4 regions of the Paenibacillus sp. MDV22-iso6 genome follow, and region 2 is predicted to be linked to each of the others. Evidence: predicted binding sites of a transcription regulator. Region 2 holds the regulator's gene; each other region holds the start of a gene.
What was found. The regulator Rex, encoded in region 2, represses fermentation and respiration genes when NADH is low (regulators of the CRP and FNR family bind a similar motif). The targets are predictions, from matches to a motif close to TTGTGAAATATTTCACAA.
Positions count from the first base shown of each region.

Region 1: a site for Rex is predicted at 1,386-1,403, ahead of nadA (quinolinate synthase NadA). Genes of this name have one in related genera too.
Region 3: a site for Rex is predicted at 2,490-2,507, ahead of lpdD (prenylated flavin chaperone LpdD). Genes of this name have one in related genera too.
Region 4: a site for Rex is predicted at 2,817-2,834, ahead of adhE (bifunctional acetaldehyde-CoA/alcohol dehydrogenase). Genes of this name have one in related genera too.

Region 1 covers NZ_JBZVDZ010000016.1:45,898-50,443, reverse strand. The annotation lists gene nadB (L-aspartate oxidase) at 1-339, opposite strand, end outside; gene nadA (quinolinate synthase NadA) at 376-1,314, opposite strand; gene ftsH (ATP-dependent zinc metalloprotease FtsH) at 1,613-3,658, opposite strand; gene hpt (hypoxanthine phosphoribosyltransferase) at 3,760-4,299, opposite strand; gene tilS (tRNA lysidine(34) synthetase TilS) at 4,353-4,546, opposite strand, start outside.
Region 2 covers NZ_JBZVDZ010000007.1:113,212-117,757, reverse strand. The annotation lists gene dinG (ATP-dependent DNA helicase DinG) at 1-1,609, shown strand, start outside; gene AC4PM4_RS19995 (redox-sensing transcriptional repressor Rex) at 1,836-2,489, shown strand; gene AC4PM4_RS19990 (amidohydrolase) at 2,476-3,780, shown strand; gene AC4PM4_RS19985 (hypothetical protein) at 3,822-4,352, shown strand.
Region 3 covers NZ_JBZVDZ010000009.1:107,310-111,855, reverse strand. The annotation lists gene AC4PM4_RS24210 (amino acid ABC transporter ATP-binding protein) at 1-348, shown strand, start outside; cyclic di-AMP (ydaO/yuaA leader) riboswitch at 634-830, shown strand; gene AC4PM4_RS24205 (3D domain-containing protein) at 833-1,501, shown strand; gene AC4PM4_RS24200 (polysaccharide deacetylase family protein) at 1,634-2,422, opposite strand; gene lpdD (prenylated flavin chaperone LpdD) at 2,570-2,914, shown strand; gene AC4PM4_RS24190 (PspA/IM30 family protein) at 3,044-3,715, shown strand; gene AC4PM4_RS24185 (DUF350 domain-containing protein) at 3,811-4,212, shown strand; gene AC4PM4_RS24180 (DUF4178 domain-containing protein) at 4,236-4,546, shown strand, end outside.
Region 4 covers NZ_JBZVDZ010000007.1:298,006-302,551, forward strand. The annotation lists gene adhE (bifunctional acetaldehyde-CoA/alcohol dehydrogenase) at 124-2,736, opposite strand; gene AC4PM4_RS20945 (Crp/Fnr family transcriptional regulator) at 3,167-3,883, shown strand; gene AC4PM4_RS20950 (hypothetical protein) at 3,966-4,546, opposite strand, start outside.

The DNA of each region.
Region 1 (4,546 bases), on a different contig from region 2:
CAAAGTACCCAGTCGAATCAGTTCTTTCACTCCGTCCGGGCCCTCGTTCACCAATGCTTCGACTGCTTCGGAGCGGCATAATCCCGCTCCTGCAACAAGTGTATCCTGCAAATGGTAGGCAGGTGAATCATCCTCAGCAATAACCGCAGCGATTCCTCCCTGCGCATACCGGGTGTTACTATCCAGTAACGACTTCTTCGTGATCATCAACACACTGCGTTGTTCACTCGCCTTGATCGCAGTAAACAAACCAGCAATGCCCGAACCAATAACCAGCACATCCGTCTCCACCATCGGCAGCGCGGACAGATCAAAATCCACTAAATATTGCGGTATCATGTTATTTCACCTGTCTTGGAGCAAGAGTAGCGCATGCTACTTCACCAGTAACATGCGCTCTAGTGATTCTCTGGCTTTGTCGGCAACCGCTGGCGGTACGTAAATTTGCGGCTTCATCGTTTCCAGACATTTAACCAGCTTTTTCAAGTTGTTGACCTTCATGTTCGGGCATACGAGGAACTTGGTAGCAAAGTGGAATTGTTTATCCGGGCTATCGAGACGCAGTTGGTATCCTGTACCATCCTCGGTACCTACGATAAATTCTTTAGCGGACGAATTCTTACAATATTCCAGAATGGCGGTTGTGCTACCTACGAAGTCACCCATCTCTACAACCTCAGGACGACATTCCGGGTGAACAACGAACTCGGCATTTGGATGCTTCGCTCTCATCTCAACCACGTCTTTGACCGTCAGCATATCATGGGTATTGCAGTAACCTTCCCAGATAATCATTTTCTTGTCTGTATGTTGTTGCACATAATGTCCCAGATTTTTATCCGGTACCCAGATGATTTCATCGGAATCAACAGATTGAATGACTCTGACAGCATTGGCCGATGTACAACAGATGTCGGTCTCTGCCTTGATCTCAGCTGAAGAATTGATGTACGTTACAACTTTGGCATTCGGGTGCTGTGCTTTCAATTTACGTAAGCCTTCAACGTTCACCATGTCTGCCATTGGGCAGCCTGCACGCTCGTCGGGGATGATAACCGTTTTGTTAGGGGCAAGAATTTTAGCGCTTTCACCCATAAAATGAACCCCGCAGAAAACGATAACATCCGCATCGGTTTGTGCCGCCTTCTGGGCCAGCAAAAACGAATCTCCCCGGAAATCAGCGACCTCCTGTACCTCGTCACGTTGATAATAATGGGCAAGAATAATGGCATTACGTTCCTTCTTCAACTCCATCAGCCGCTCGCGCAGCTCCCGGTTCATCTCAGCCTTGCGCTCTAAAGCCAGAGCTTCCACCTGTGATCCTCTCCTTATCGGGACAGCCTTATACGCTGTTTCATATGGCAAATCCAAGTCGTTATTTTCGCTTGAGAAACGAATCACAAGCGGTTTAACACCTAATGTACACAACGTTCACGACTCTGTCAATAAATGAAAACGCCCCAGAACAAGGGCATAACCGCCCATTTCCTACGTGGTTCGCCCTATAGCTCCCCGTTATCATTATCTATACAATTTAAAGGAATATATAAAAAAAGAGAGCCCGAAGGCTCTCTTTGTTCATCTGCCACTATAAACAGATGGTTGTTATAAATTAAGACGTTGGCTTCGTTCCACCATCATCCGGGTCATTGCTGTTTCCTTTGTCCAGATTCGGAGCTTCGTTAGGAATATCTCCGGCTGGTGGCTCAGGCGTTTCATCTTTGCCTTGGATACGGACGCGTACATCACCGATGTTGTCGATGATCGCCTCTCCGCTTTCGCTAGGCGTGCCTTCTCCATCATTGCTGTTCTCACTTTTTGGAGTCAGGGAACCTGTCTCGATCAATTCCTTGATCTGATCCATTTCCAATGTCTCCACTTCGAGCAATGTTTGTGCGATCAGATGCATCTCTTTCGAATGTTTTACGAGCAAGTCCTTACATTTCTCGTAACAATCGTTAATGAAGCGTTGCATTTCCTGATCAATCTCATATGCGATGGAATCCGAGTAATTCTGTTCATGACCAATATCACGGCCCAGGAATACCTGTCCCTGTGAACTTCCGAATTGCATAGGACCCAATTTCTCACTCATACCGTACTCCATAACCATACTTCGAACAATACCTGTCGCTTGCTGGAAGTCACTGTATGCGCCAGTACCAATTTCACCAATGAACAATTCTTCTGCAACACGGCCCCCAAGGAGTCCCGTTATTTTGTCCAACAGCTCCTGCTTGGTTACAAGCATACGATCTTCTTTTGGCAACATGATTACATATCCACCCGCGCGTCCACGCGGAATAATGGTAACTTTATGTACCATATCGGCATGTTCCAGGAAGTAACCTACAATGGTGTGACCTGCTTCGTGGTAAGCAATGATACGTTTCTCACGATCACTGATGACACGGCTTTTCTTCTCCGTACCTACGATAACACGGTCAATCGCCTCGTCTACCTCACGCATGGAAATATCTCTGCGATTACGACGTGCCGCAAGCAATGCCGCTTCATTCAAGAGATTTTCCAAATCTGCACCGGAGAATCCGGTAGTACGCTTCGCAATAATGTCCAGCTTCACATCTTTGGTGAGTGGTTTGTTGCGTGAGTGTACTTTCAGAACCGCTTCACGACCTCTCACGTCAGGGCGATCAACCGTGATTTGACGGTCAAAACGTCCTGGGCGCAGCAAGGCAGGGTCCAGAATATCGGCACGGTTCGTTGCAGCAACGATGATAATACCTTCATTGGCTCCGAATCCATCCATTTCAACGAGCAACTGGTTGAGTGTTTGTTCACGTTCGTCGTGACCACCACCAAGACCAGCACCACGCTGACGTCCTACAGCATCAATCTCATCGATAAAGATGATACATGGGGCGTTTTTCTTCGCATTTTCAAACAAGTCACGTACACGAGATGCACCGACACCGACGAACATTTCTACGAAGTCAGAACCGGAAATACTGAAGAATGGTACACCCGCTTCACCGGCAACAGCACGAGCGAGCAAAGTTTTACCTGTACCCGGAGGACCTACAAGCAATACGCCTTTAGGAATCCGTGCACCCACTGCTGCGAATTTACGAGGGTCCTTGAGGAAGTCCACGACTTCAACAAGCTCCTGTTTCTCTTCGTCAGCACCCGCAACATCTTCAAACGTAACCCGTTTCTTCTCTTCGTTATAGAGACGAGCACGGCTTTTACCAAAGTTCATTACTTTACCGCCGCCGCCTTGAGCCTGATTAAACAGGAAGAAGAACAGCAGGAACATAATGATCAAAGGAATAAAGGAAGTCAGCAACGTCAACCAGATGCTGTCACCTTTCATAGGTTCCTGATGATATTCAAAATTGTTCGTTTCGCTTGCAGCTACAAGCTCACTAATCGCCTCATCCGTAGGAGGAATATACGTTGAGAAATTTTCTGATTTGGCCCCGTCAGGTATCTTTCTGTATTGACCGGTCACGAGGTACGTCTGACCGTTGAATTGAACCGTCAATTCAGAGACGTTGTTGGCCTTGATTGCCGTGCGCAACTGATCATATCTAGGATTATCGGTGGCTTCGCCGCCATTGCTGACGAACTGGACTATCCCCACCACAACTAAAAAAAGAATCAAATAAAAACCAGAATTCCGGATGAACCGATTCATCCCCTACCTCCTCTCGAGACACTTTAATTATTTTAACATAGCCCGACATGGCTTCTCAACAGAAGCCACCAACAGATATGGGCTTGGAACTAGCTTAAGCATTAGTTGCTGTAAACTTCCGGTTTCAGAATCCCGATGTAAGGGAGGTTCCGGTACTTCTCGGCATAATCCAAACCATAGCCAACGATGAATGCGTCCGGAATGTCAAAGCCGGTGTAATGAGCTTCAAGTTCGACTTTGCGACCTGAAGGCTTGTCAAATAGCGTAACCACACGGACGGATTCAGCACCGCGGTTCTGCAAGAGTTCAATGAGATAACTGAGCGTGAGTCCACTATCAATAATGTCCTCTACAATCAGAACCTCGCGTCCCTCGACGGATTCATCCAGATCCTTAATGATTTTAACAACGCCTGATGATTTGGTGGAAGCGCCATAACTCGATACTGCCATGAAATCCATCTCAACAGGTACCGTAATGTTCTTAACCAAATCAGCCATAAATATAAACGCACCCTTGAGCACACAAATGACCAAAGGATTGCGATTTGCATATTCGGCACTTATTGTTGCGCCTAATTCCTTGATTTTACTCTGAATTTCTTCTTCACTGATCAATACTTCCTGAATGTCGTTCTGCAACTGTGCGAACCTCCTAAGTTATACATATGAAAGCCTTACCTGAACCATAACCACTACCCCTGAATCGCTGAATCGCCTACAGTCATGTACAGGATTGCGGAAGTATCCTCCCTGACAGGAGCTACACTAGACCGGCGAACACCCGGTAACCAGATGACATTGCCTGCTCCATCACATACCACGGGAACCCGTGAACGGACAGATGGGGGAATTTTCTCATCGATGAAAATATTTTTCACCTTTTTGC
Region 2 (4,546 bases):
ACGTTCCTGTCCTTGGTTCCGCAAATGTTTCTATCACCGGGCCAAACATGAAGCCGGGCTTTCCGATATCGTCATTACGAATCATTCGAAATTGTTTACGGATGTCAAAGCAGCACATCAGCTGCTGCCAGCCTACGAAAGTCTCGTCATCGATGAAGCACATCATCTGGAGGACGTAGCAGGTAAGCACCTTGGTCTTCATATGAAATATTTCACGTTGGTTCATACACTGACCCGACTGTTTAAAGATAGCCGAAATGGCCAACTGCCGATGCTGCGTTCTCAATTGTCGGGTCATGAAAATTCGGTACAGTGGGGCTCCATGATTGATCAGATGTTCCCGCTTGCTGTCGAAGTTAAAGAGATGTGGGATCGACTAAGCGATGCCTTGTTCGGACTGCTGCCTGAACGCAGCGATGCTTCTCCAGGCGAGACAGGACAATTCTCACTTAGACTGAAGTCTTCACAAAAACCAGCCAAATGGCAGGAATTGCAGGACGCTGAAAACCAAATTTATGTCACCCTAGGCGATTTGATTCGTAAAGGCGACAAGCTGCTGCTTGAAGTGAAAGAAGATCAGGACGATTATCAGTCCGATAGTCTGATTACGGATATCTCAGGTCTGCTCAAGGATTTGGCAACGATTAAGGATAATCTGCGTTTCTTCATGCGGATGGATGATGCCAATACCGTGTACTGGATGGAGGCCAGCGGCCAGTTCCGCAGTAAATCACTGCAACTCTATGCTGTTCCTGTCGATGTCAGTGCACAATTGAAGGATATGTTCTTTGATAAAAAGAAAAGCGTTGTGCTTACATCGGCTACGCTCTCCGTTGACAAGTCATTTCAATTCATGATCGAACAGCTGGGTTTGCAGGAAGCTGCCGACAATAACCGTCTGTTAACGTCGATGCTACCTTCACCGTTCAATTATCGAGAACAAGCGCTGCTTGTCATTCCGCGTGATTTCCCAAGCGTGAAGGGCAGTGTAGGCGATGCACACTTTGTGGATATGCTCGTGCACTCGCTCGCGGAAACGGCTATTGCGACTCGTGGACGCATGATGGTGTTGTTTACCTCCTACCGCATGCTGCGACAGGTCTATGACCCGCTTAAGGAGGCCTTGTCAGGCAACGATATCTCTTTGCTTGGGCAAGGGGTGGACAGCGGCAGCCGTTCCAAGCTTACACGTCGGTTCCAAGATGCTAAAGCAACGGTGCTACTTGGCACAAGCAGCTTTTGGGAAGGCGTGGACATTCCGGGAGAGGCTCTGACCTGCCTTGCAATTGTCAGACTGCCGTTCCAGCCACCGAATCATCCATTAGTGGAAGCGAAGAGCGAGCTTTTGCAGCAGCAGAAGAAAAACCCGTTTATGAAGCTATCCGTGCCACAAGCCGTCATCCGTTTCAAACAGGGATTTGGCAGACTGGTTCGTACAGGCAAAGACAGAGGCATTGTGATTGTATACGATACACGCGTTATTGAAGCGTATTATGGCAAGTACTTTTTATATTCATTACCTGGTCCCAAAATGGAGCACATGCTTACAGAGCAGATGGTTCCACGCATTTCGGAATGGCTCGAGAGACCAACCGAAGAGCAACAATAACAGATACGCTCTGTAGCTTCCATTATTGCAAGGCGCCAGTGATTGGCGGTAAAATTGAGTAATATCATGTATTCGTTTCATGGATATGCGAGTAAAGCGATTAAAGCAATTATCCATTATATAACAAGGAGCATCCTGTTTAATTCAGTAATCATTTTGCATCGTTTTAGACAGGGTGCTCATCTTTTCATCTATCTATCGTGGCCTTGGTAAGGGGGAGCAATGAATGAAATCAGATAAAATTTCGGAAGCCGTGGTGCGTAGATTACCTGTTTACTTGCGTTATTTGAATGAACTGCATCAGCGGGAAGTCAATACGGTTTCTTCACAAGAACTTGGACTGAGGCTGGATTTGAATCCTGCCCAGATTCGTAAAGACTTGGCTTACTTTGGTGACTTTGGTCGTAAAGGGATTGGATATGACGTTTCATATCTCATTGAGAAAATCCGCCATATTTTAAAAATAGACCAGCAGATCAATGTAGCTCTTGTCGGAGCAGGTAATTTGGGACATGCCTTGTCCAATTACAATGCCTATCTCAAAGACAACATGAAGATCGTCGCTGTATTTGATGCCTACGGTCCGAAAATTGGGAGTCAAATCAACAGTTTGACGGTACAACCGATGAATGAATTAACGGATTCGGTCAAAAAAGATAACATTCGTATAGGTATTATCACGGTTCCGGATACGGAAGCCCAAAATGTTGCAGATCAGCTGATTGAGTCAGGAATTGAAGCGATTCTGAACTTTGCGCCAACGATCCTGAAGACCCCGCCGCATATTCGCATTCATCATGCTGATTTTACGACGGATCTACTTAGCCTGGCTTATTACTTGGAGAATGGAAAGGACGACGAGGAAGATGACGACAAATAGATGGGTAATTCACAACGGCAAATTTGCCGTGAGTGAAGGTACGAATTGGAACGTGGTTCAAGGTTTTATGGTTGTTGAGAATGACAAGATTGTGCATATTGGTGAGACATTGCCGGAAGGAGACGAAAGCCTGACAAAGGTGGACGGAAAAGGACTGTTCTTCTTGCCGGGTCTGATCAATACGCATGGTCACGCGGCCATGTCGCTCCTCAGAGGCCATGGAGACGATCTGGCGTTACAAGTATGGTTGCAGGAGAAAATGTGGCCAATGGAAGCCAAATTGACGTCTGAAGACGTATATTGGGGCACATCACTTTCCGTGCTTGAAATGTTGAAGGGTGGAACAACAGCTTTCCTAGATATGTATGATCATATGGATCAGGTTGCGAAAGTGGTGGAACAATCCGGCGTTCGGGCTGCTCTGGCACGTGGGGTAATCGGGCTTTGCTCAGAAGAAGAACAACTGCGCAAGCTCGAAGAGTCCGCAGCATTTGCCCGTCAATGGAATGGACAAGCAGACGGAAGAATTACAACCGTAATCTCTCCGCACGCCCCTTACACTTGCCCTCCGGATTACATAGAGAAGCTGGTACAGGTTGCTCATGATCTGAATCTGCCTTTGCATACGCATATGTCTGAAACGCTTCGCGAAGTGGAACAGAACGTGGCTGATTACGGACTGCGTCCAGTCGCACATCTGGAGAAGCTAGGATTTTTCTCCCGTCCATCTCTGGTTGCACATGCGGTACATCTGAATGATGAAGAGATCGAGATTCTCGCAAAGCATGATGTAGCAGTTTCCCACAATCCAGGCAGTAACCTGAAATTGGCTTCGGGTGTTGCGCGTGTGCCTGATCTGTTGAAAGCAGGCGTGACTGTGTCTCTGGGAACAGACGGACCAGCAAGTAACAATAACCTGGATATGTTTGAAGAGATGAGATTGGCTGCGTTGATTCACAAAGGTGTGTCCGGTGACCCTACTGCAGTGCCGGCAGGGGAAGCGCTTCTGCTTGGAACTTCATATGGTGCTAAATCCATATTCCTGAACAATACAGGCGCTCTGCAAGTTGGCATGAAGGCTGACTTCATCGCGTTGAACATCGAACAGGCCCATTTCTATCCGCATACGGATCTGATTTCCCATACGGTCTACTCGGCATCGGCCAAAGATGTGGAGCATGTGTGGGTGGATGGTAAACAAGTGGTTAAACATGGCGAATGTCTTACGATGGATGAAGAGCGCATTCTGCGTGAGTCTCAGCTGGCATTTGACAGTTTGCTTGCCCGTTAATTACAAGGACAGCATCGTCATAGGGAAAGGAAGTTCGGCTTTTGAAGAAAAAAAAGAAGTGGATATGGATTTCGCTGCTGCTCCTGGTTCTGATTCTGTTTGGACTTCAGCGTTATTATGTCTATGTTACCCAGGATCAGCGCAAGGAAGAGGCGTTGGCCATACAGGCGGCCCAGGAACAGCTGGGGATTACGTCCCACGAAGAGCTGCGTAAGTATGTCTGGGGGCAGAAAGACGGCGGAGACAACATATACTGGACCCTGATCGGCAAAAATAAGGATAACCAGGATGTCATGGTGTGGATCAAGTTTGATGAGAATAACAAACCCGTGACGGGAACCAATGCAGTACACGGTGAACTGTTAAAGAACGGCATGAATGAAGCTCAGATTCGAAATCGGTTCAGCTCTGAAGTTCCCGGTGGGGAGATCAAACGAATCATGCCAGGCGTTGTGAATGGAATCTATGTATGGCAAGTGTATTATAATGATGATACTCACAACTATTATCGGTTTTACCGCTTCAGTAACGGGGATCAGGTGGATCTGGTCTATACGATCCCAAATAGCTAGAATTAGCATAAATACTATCGTCCAAAAGAATACATTAAAGAACCGGCAGACGGAAACCCGACTGGTCCGGTTCTTTGGCGTACTTTGTTGATCATTTTGGATTTGAATAGTTAAAATTAATAATTTATTCATATTTTCGCCTTAGATATTGTATATACGATGTGATATACTCAAATATGTATTCAAGGATACAT
Region 3 (4,546 bases), on a different contig from region 2:
CTGTCTGACAAAAAAGACGCTTATCCTAATCAGCTGTCCGGAGGACAGAAACAACGGATCGCTATTGCAAGAGCGCTTGCGATGCAGCCGCATGTCATGCTGTTTGACGAGCCTACTTCAGCACTGGACCCTGAAATGGTCGGTGAAGTACTGGATGTCATGAAGCGGCTTGCAGAGGGCGGCATGACCATGGTTATTGTAACGCATGAGATGGGCTTCGCACGCGAAGTAGGGGACCGCATCCTGTTTATGGATGGTGGGGTTATTGTAGAAGAAGGAACACCTGCTGAAGTGTTTGGTGAGCCTAAGCATGCACGTACACGTGACTTCCTTGCTAAAGTGCTCTAATACATCCGAGTCATCATTAGGATGAATTGGATGAAAATGCAAAATATATACTGTGGATGAGAATTCTTATTCCCTCATAGATCCCTGTCGGCGACCTGTCGGCAGGGATTGTTTTGTTGCGTGTGAATACGCACGGATTTACATAAAAAGTAACGTTTCTGTCATCAACGATATAAGCTCAAATAGACATTTTTTTGAAAAAGTCGCTTGAATTCAGCAAAAATATTGAAGTGAATTAGCCAGATGGTAACATTTACTACGACTCTTGGTTACAAAGTTGTGATATATTTGTTCCTGCCGAAACTTCCGGAGTTGGGAGTGTGGGGGATGTAACGATGCAGAGTGTGCTTGGGGAAGAATCATTTGCACACGGCTTGGGGTGAATTAGGGCTACATAAATTATTAATGTAATTGAACCTATAGGGTGGTTTCCTCCATCCGAATCCGACAACTAACTTCGCAGGCATAATGAGGGAGGAAGACCATGATTAACAAGAAACGTATAGCCAAAACAGCAACAGCTTTGCTGACAGCAGCAATGCTCATTCAGGCCGTTCCGGCTCATGCTGATTCAGTTCATGTGGCCAAAGAGGGGGATACCTTCTACACCTTATCCAAACAATATGGAGTTGGACTTAACGCTCTTATTAAAGCTAACAATGACATTTCAGCTTACAACATTTATGGTGGTTTGAAAATTACGATCCCTGGTAAAACAACGAACACAGCTTCTGCTGCAGCAGCTAAAACGGAGGCCAAAACGGTAACTGCCGCAAGCCTTGACGTTAATGCAGATAGTAAAGTTGTACAAGCCTGGGGTAAAACGTTTGATTACAGCAAAGCTGTCGACGTCAAAGCAACAGCATACTCCGCAGACGCTTCCGAAAATGGAGGATGGGGTGCTGTGGATTACTTCGGTAATCCGCTTGAATTGGGTACCATTGCAGTAGACCCGAGTATCATTCCATTGGGTACAAAGGTACTGGTGACAGGTCATACACATCCCGGACTGCCAAAACAGGCATTTGTCGCAACGGCTCGTGATGTGGGTAGTGCCATTAAAGGTCACAAGATCGATATCTTTATTCCTGGCAGCAAGCAATCCGTGAGCACATTTGGTATTCAGGATGTTGAACTTTACATTTTGAAATAAAATCAAAGCGTAGCTGCACATCATCATATGTGACTCCAACTATATCTAAATTAAACAATAAAGGGTGTTCTTCCATCACAATAATGTGATGGAAGAACACCCTTTTGAATATCCAACTTCAGGGATCTTGACCTATTTACCCTTTGGCAGTTCCAGCATTTCGTCCAAAGTCACCAGCTCGTACCCGCGGTTTCGCAATTCCTCGATAACTTCAGGCAACGCCTCGATGGTACCACTCAGCTTCGATCCGACACCGCCTCCTGCATGTTGCAGAACAATGGAACCTGGTTTAACGGCCGACAGGATGTTTTGTTTGACTTCCTCTTTGGAGAGGCCCTTCCAGTCCAGGGAATCGACGTTCCAATTCACAATGCTGTAATGTTGTTTGGCCGCCCATTGCAGCTGTTGCTCATTAATGTCGCCATAAGGTGGACGAATCATTTTGGGAGTGTAGCCCGCCAGATTACGAATAATATCTCCGGTATGTAAGATTTGTTTGCGAAATGCATTCATGGACAATTTACTGAACTCCGGGTGATTGTAGCTGTGATTGCCAACAATATGCCCTTCCTTCACCATGCGTTTCACTAAATCCGGATGTTTCTCAGCGCGATTTCCCACAATGAAAAATGTAGCCCGTACCTTGTATTTTTTTAGAATATCCAGTACCTGCGGGGTGAACCGTGGATCAGGTACGTCATCAAAAGTCAGAGCGACCTTTTTTGTTGAGGGGCCATTGGTTTTGAACGTATCCGCATATTTTTGTCTGAGCTGTCCCAGAGTCAACTGTTCTTCTTCGGAAGAATCAGACTTCGAAGCAGGTTCGGTTTGCGGACTTGAAGAAGCCCATAACTGAGCAGGAGCGTAACTTCCCCCCAGAAGAATGACCATGATGGATAACATTATGAGGCGTATACGCATGTTAGTGCCTCCTTTTCCCAAATTGCGTTCTCTTTGGTATGCCCGGGGCCATCCGTATTTATGCATATTGTGAGATGTTTCATTGCTGATTCATTAAATCGGAGCCATAATTCCACCATATATATAGAAAAGGACAGGTGGAGCAGGATGAGTACATACGATTTAAATTCCGTTCGTTTACAGGTGATTGAGGCAGGGGAAGACAAGGTGTTTATGGTAACTGGAGGCAGATCACATATTGGAGCAGTAGCAACCTTTTATCCGGACCGTGAGCGGGTAAGCGGGGCTACGATGCATATTCCGGGGCATAAAGAGCAAGAGCTGTGTGAAAGGCTCGCACGTAAGGCCGCCCTACATTTAAAAGTAACCGTGACCGTGATTATGGGGATTCACTTTGATGCAATTACGCGCATGCAGATTGATGAGATTGTGCAGACTGCAGAGAAGCTGCTTGATGAGGAGCTGTGCCAAACTAGTCAACTGATTCAATAGTTCGATGGACGCTAAGTAGGCTAAAATCGTTTTTTATGATTTTTTTTGTTAAAATTGAAACGAGTAGAACATTGCCACGTATGTATGTTTATATACAAGGATGAACTATCGACTAGGAGGAATACCATAATGTCCATTTTCAAACGATTGCGCGATTTAACAATGTCTAACATTAACTCTATTATTGACAAGGCAGAAGATCCGATCAAGATGACGGATCAATATATCCGAGATATGCAGGAAGATCTGGAAGATGCGGAGAAAGCTGTTGCTGCACAGATCGCTATTGAGAAGAAATTCAAGCAGCTGTTCGAAGAACAGGAAGCTCTCGTGAAGAAACGTGAGGAGCAAGCACATACAGCAGCGCGTGCACAGAATATGGATTTGGCTCGTCGGGCACTGGAAGAGAAAAAAGTGGCTGAAGAGAAGATGGCTGAATACAAAACAAGCTATGATCAAAACAAGGCTTCTGCCGATAACCTTCGTGGCAAGCTGGACGAAATGCGCAAACAATTGACCCAAATGAAAAATAAACGTGAAACATTGGTTGCGCGCTACAACGCTGCAAAAGCTCAAACCGAAATCAACAAGGCGCTGAACGGATTTGGCTCCGATACTGCAAGTGCCGGCATGAAGCGTATGGAAGAAAAAATGATGCAGATGGAAGCTCAGGCTGAAGCTAGCAATGAGATGTCGTCCAAAGGAAAATCGCTGGATGATGAGTTCGAGAAGCTGGGCAAGGATCAGGCTGTTGAGGATGAACTGGCAGCATTGATGAAGCAATACGAAAATAAGAACTAAACCTTGTAAGCAAGCAGGGGCACCAGCGGAGGAGAGACCAGCGTTTCTCCTTCGCTTTTAATTGCGGTTCATGTTGAGATGTGGGGGCTATGTAAATGGATTTGAACATTTTGGCAATGCTGGTCTGGACGTTATCGGGTTCGGTTTTGCTGTTTGTCTTAATGTATGTGGATTCTTTGTTCACGAAGTATAAGGATTTTGCCGAAGTGAAGGCAGGCAATATGGCCGTTACAACACGTATGGTTATGAAGCTGTTTGCTCAGGGATATGTACTCGCCACCTCCATTTCGACAGCGGGTCATCTTGGAGAAGCGTTGCTGGTATCCGTTGTTTCATTTATCATTTTGCTAATTCTGGAGAGTGTGGTTCACTTTATGATTCGGAGATGGGCCAACCTGGATCTGGATACGGGAATACAGCAGGGCAAGACAGGTTACGGTTTGTTCTCGGGTGCACTACATATCGTGGGCGCATTAATTATTGCAGCTTGTTTATAAGATAAAGAACAGGAGTAATGGGTATGAGTGTGTGGAAACGGATTAAAGGAATAATAGCCAAACCTGAACCGCCTAAGGCAGAGAAAACAATGCTTCAGCTGGCACCAGGTGATATCTGTGAGGTTTCGCTGGTCACCTATGAAGTGGTTGGGCGGGTACATCATCGAGCGCGGAATGCGGCTGTCCTCACGTTGCAGGATGGTACGGCAATCCGACATTTGCATATTGAAGAACGGGAAATGACCCGGTATGCCCTCTATACACCCATTGATGGCCGTCTCGATGCACCGGATGAGGTGCCCACATTGCTGGATCTGGATGGACGTGCGTATCA
Region 4 (4,546 bases), 180 kb from region 2:
CTCTTTTAAAAAAGACAACTGCAAAGATTACGTTTTACCTTTTTTTACTGGAAAGACGGCAATCGGGGCTCCCCTTTCGGGGAACCCTGACTATCTGCCTGAATCCTGCTGTTGCTTTAGTTATTACTCAAACTTGCCGTAGAATGCGTTGCGATATACATCAGCCAGTTCAGTCACTAACGGCAGTTTTGGATTAGCTGTGGTACATTGGTCCTCGAATGCGCGGTCTGCCAGATAATCCACATGTGCTTCAAAGTCTTTGGCGTCGAATCCAATTTCCTGGAACGATTCTTCAATACCCAATGTTTTGTTGAGTTTGCGAATCGCATTGATGAGGCTGGTAACCCCTTCTTCTGTTGTACGTGCAGGCAATCCCAGAATACGGGCAATTTCGGCATAACGCTCATCTGCAACAAAGTGCGAATATTTCGGGAACGATGCAAACTTCGTCGGTTTTTTCGCATTGTAACGAATGACGTGCGGCATCAGGATCGCATTGGTACGTCCATGTGCGGTGTGGTACTGACCGCCCCATTTGTGTGCCAAGCTGTGGTTAATGCCCAGGAATGCGTTGGCAAAAGCCATACCGGCAATCGTCGAAGCGTTATGCATTTTCTCACGAGCCAATTTGTCACCTTGCAGCGCAGATTGCTCGAGGTATTGGAATACCAGTTGAATCGCTTTGATCGCGAGTCCATCCGTGAAATCATTCGCCATGACGGATACATATGCTTCAATGGCGTGAGTCAATACGTCCATACCTGTATCCGCAACAGCGGTTTTAGGCAGAGAGTATACGAATTCCGGGTCTACAATGGCTACATCTGGTGTTAACTCGTAGTCTGCCAGTGGATATTTCGTATTGCCTTGATTTTTATCTGTAATAACTGCGAACGATGTTACTTCCGAACCTGTGCCCGAAGTTGTCGGGATCGCTACGAATTTCGCTTTCACGCCAAGACGTGGATATTTGTAGATCCGTTTGCGGATATCCATGAATTTTTGCTTCAAATCATTGAAATCCGTGTCAGGATATTCATAGAACAGCCACATCGCTTTGGCAGCATCCATCGGTGATCCCCCGCCGAGAGCGATAATGCAGTCTGGCTGGAAGCGGCGCATCATTTCCGTACCGCGGTCTACCGTTGTTGTGGATGGATCAGGTTCGACATCAGAGAACACTTCAATGGCTACTGGCATTTGACGCTGACGCAGATAGTGCTCTACTTTTTCCACATAACCGAGTTTGACCATCATGGCATCCGTAATAATGGCTACGCGTGTGATGTCCGGCATTTTGGCAAGATACTGTGTTGCACCTTTTTCGAAGTAGACTTTGTTCGGCACTTTGAACCACTGCATATTCACGGTACGGCGAGCCACCCTTTTCACGTTGATTAAGTTTACAGCGGTTACGTTGGAAGAAGTCGAGTTACGTCCATACGATCCGCAGCCCAATGTCAGTGACGGCATGTTGGTGTTATAGATGTCACCGATGGCGCCGTGTGTGGATGGCGAATTCACGATAATCCGTCCGGTTTGCAGGCGATCTGCGAATTTGCTAATGACTTCTTCGTTTGTCGAATGAATAACAGAGGAGTGACCCATGCCGCCAAAAGCAACCACTTCTGCTGCACGCTCAATCCCTTCAGCTGCCGTTTTCACTTTGTAACAAGCCAGTACCGGGCTTAGTTTTTCAGCCGACAACGGGAATTTTGTACCTACCCCTTCAATCTCGGCTACGAGAATTTTGGTGTTAGCAGGGACCTCGATACCGCACATTTGCGCAATGCTGACTGCAGATTGACCAACAATCGCCGGGTTCACCGCACATTTCTCAGCATTAATCGCACCTGCGGTCAGTTTCGCTGCCTCATCCTTGTTGACGAAGTAACAGCCGTTCGCGATCATTTTCTTTTTCACCTGATCGAAGATCGGTTCTTCGATGATGACTGCTTGCTCGGAAGCACAAATCATACCGTTATCGAACGATTTGGACAAAATCAGATCCGTTACTGCTTGATTGATATCTGCGCTTTTCTCAATAAAGCAAGGTACGTTCCCTGGCCCTACGCCCAGTGCTGGTTTACCACAGCTGTATGCAGCCCGTACCATACCTGATCCGCCTGTTGCCAGAATGAGCGCCACATCGTTATGATTCATCAGTGCGTTTGTGCGATCCATGGAAGGATCATCAATCCACTGGATACAATCCGCTGGAGCACCATGCTTCACTGCAGCATCAAGCAGGATTTTGGCGGCTTCCCGGCTACAGTTCTGTGCAGATGGGTGGAAACCGAAGATGATTGGGTTACGCGTTTTGATGGAAATCAGTGCTTTGAACATCGTGGTGGATGTCGGATTCGTTACCGGGGTAATCCCCATGATGATGCCGACAGGCTCCGCAATTTTCTGGAAGCTTTCGTACTCGTTATCTTCGATAACCCCTACTGTTTTGTCATATTTTATGCTATGATACACATATTCTGTTGCAAATATATTTTTGGTGATTTTATCCTCATACACACCCCGACCTGTTTCTTCCACGGCCATTTTGGCGAGCATCATATGTTTGTCCAGACCTGCCAGCGCCATCGCTTGCACGATTCGGTCAATCTGTTTCTGATCCATGGACATGAATGCTGCATGTGCTTTATTCGCTTTGTCAATTAACGTTTGAATATACTGACCTGCTGTCGGTTCTTTTACTGGGGCGACTTCGTTCTTTACAGCCATCTCCCTCATCCTCCTAAAGGTTCGTATTGGTTTGTCTCTCTTCTTTACATTCACATCGTATCATGGGGAAAGAGTTAATTATGTGATTTTTTTCACAAAGTATAACAAATTTAATTTAAGTTTTTTAGTGTCTCTCACTTAGCCATTTACACTTCCTATTTAAACTATAGGGCTGTCAGATTCATCCTCTCCTTTTGAAAGTGAATTTAATCACAATGTTTGAAATTTCGCCATTTTTGCCCCCTTTCCACGCCCCTCAAACGGCAAGATAAGGTATATACTGAACTTAAAAATTGAACCACCGCAATTTGTACCGTCCTTCCCGGCCGAGAGATGACCCTGATCAGGACGGCAACGGTTTGCGGCGAACCACGGGGGCCAGTCCAAGCTGCAGAAGGCCGTCCGATGGACACAAAGGGGAGATAGACTTATGAGAGAACAACTGAGTGTACTGGAAAAACGCGGAAATACCAACTGTTTCTCGGAAGCGAATTTCAACCATCTGCTCGTAACGATGAAGGACAGAACCTATCCGGAAGGAACCCATCTGTATTGGGAGGGAGATGTCTCTGACAAACTTTATTATATGAAACGAGGCCGTGCTCAGATCACCAAATCCACGGATGAAGGCAAGGAATTGATTATGTACATGTATCAAGCCGGTGATATGATTGGGCAGGCTGATCCGTTCTTCGGATCGAAACACAGCTTTTCGGCGGAAGTGCTGGAGGATAGTGAGATCGGCGTACTGGAGCATAAAGACCTGGAAATGCTGATCTGCCAACACTGTGACTTTGCGATCGACTTTATGAAATGGATGGGTATCCATCACCGGTTAACCCAAACCAAATTCCGTGATCTGATGTTATATGGCAAACCGGGCGCACTCTGCTCCACGCTGATTCGATTGTCCAATTCCTACGGCGAGCCCCATGGAGAGCATGTCATGATTCATAAAAAAATAACACACACGGATCTGTCCAATATGATTGGAGCGACCCGTGAAAGTGTCAACCGCATGTTAAGCGATTTGCGTAAAAAAGACGCCATTGAATACGATAACGGCATGATTGTCATCAAGGATCTGCACATGCTCCAGGGCATCTGTCACTGTGAATTATGTCCTAACGAGATTTGCCGAATCTGACGCTTTTCCCATCTTGTAAAACTTTTGATACGCAAATGAAAAAAGCCCATCTTCTATAACGAAGATTGGGCTTTTGTTATGCTTAAGATACAGTAGTCAACTCGAGCTTTACTGCATCACGTGGATTCAATTTCATGTCCAAACCGTTTTCCATCAGTTCCTTATCATTCACCATGATCATCCAGCGTTGGTTCATCCGGGGAATTACATTTTCAACGGAAACAACGAATTTGTTGTTCTCCGACATTCTTACAATCCCACTGGACTTCAATACATCACGCACAGTACATTCCTGAACATACACCCCGGCATATTGACGATTGAGATTTGGTATAATATTTCCACCGCTCACCTTGAGTAATGTTGTTTGGTAAACAACATCGTCTCCCCCACTGTCAGCGGCTTTTACATATATGATCACTTCATCTTTGACATGAAGCTCCATGTCCCAATTTTCCGGGTCAATATCCTTGCCATTCAGTTTGACCGCCCAGCTAAGTGAGGAGTCCAGAGAAACTTCCCCCACGGATTGGATCCGCTTGCCATCTGCTGTAAAATCGACAAGTCCACTGTTCAATAGTGCTTTCTTGAGCGTCAGACCTTCACTAAAATCTCTCTTAATGGACTTCGTTGCGTCAGGCAAAAAAGTACTGCCATCCACTG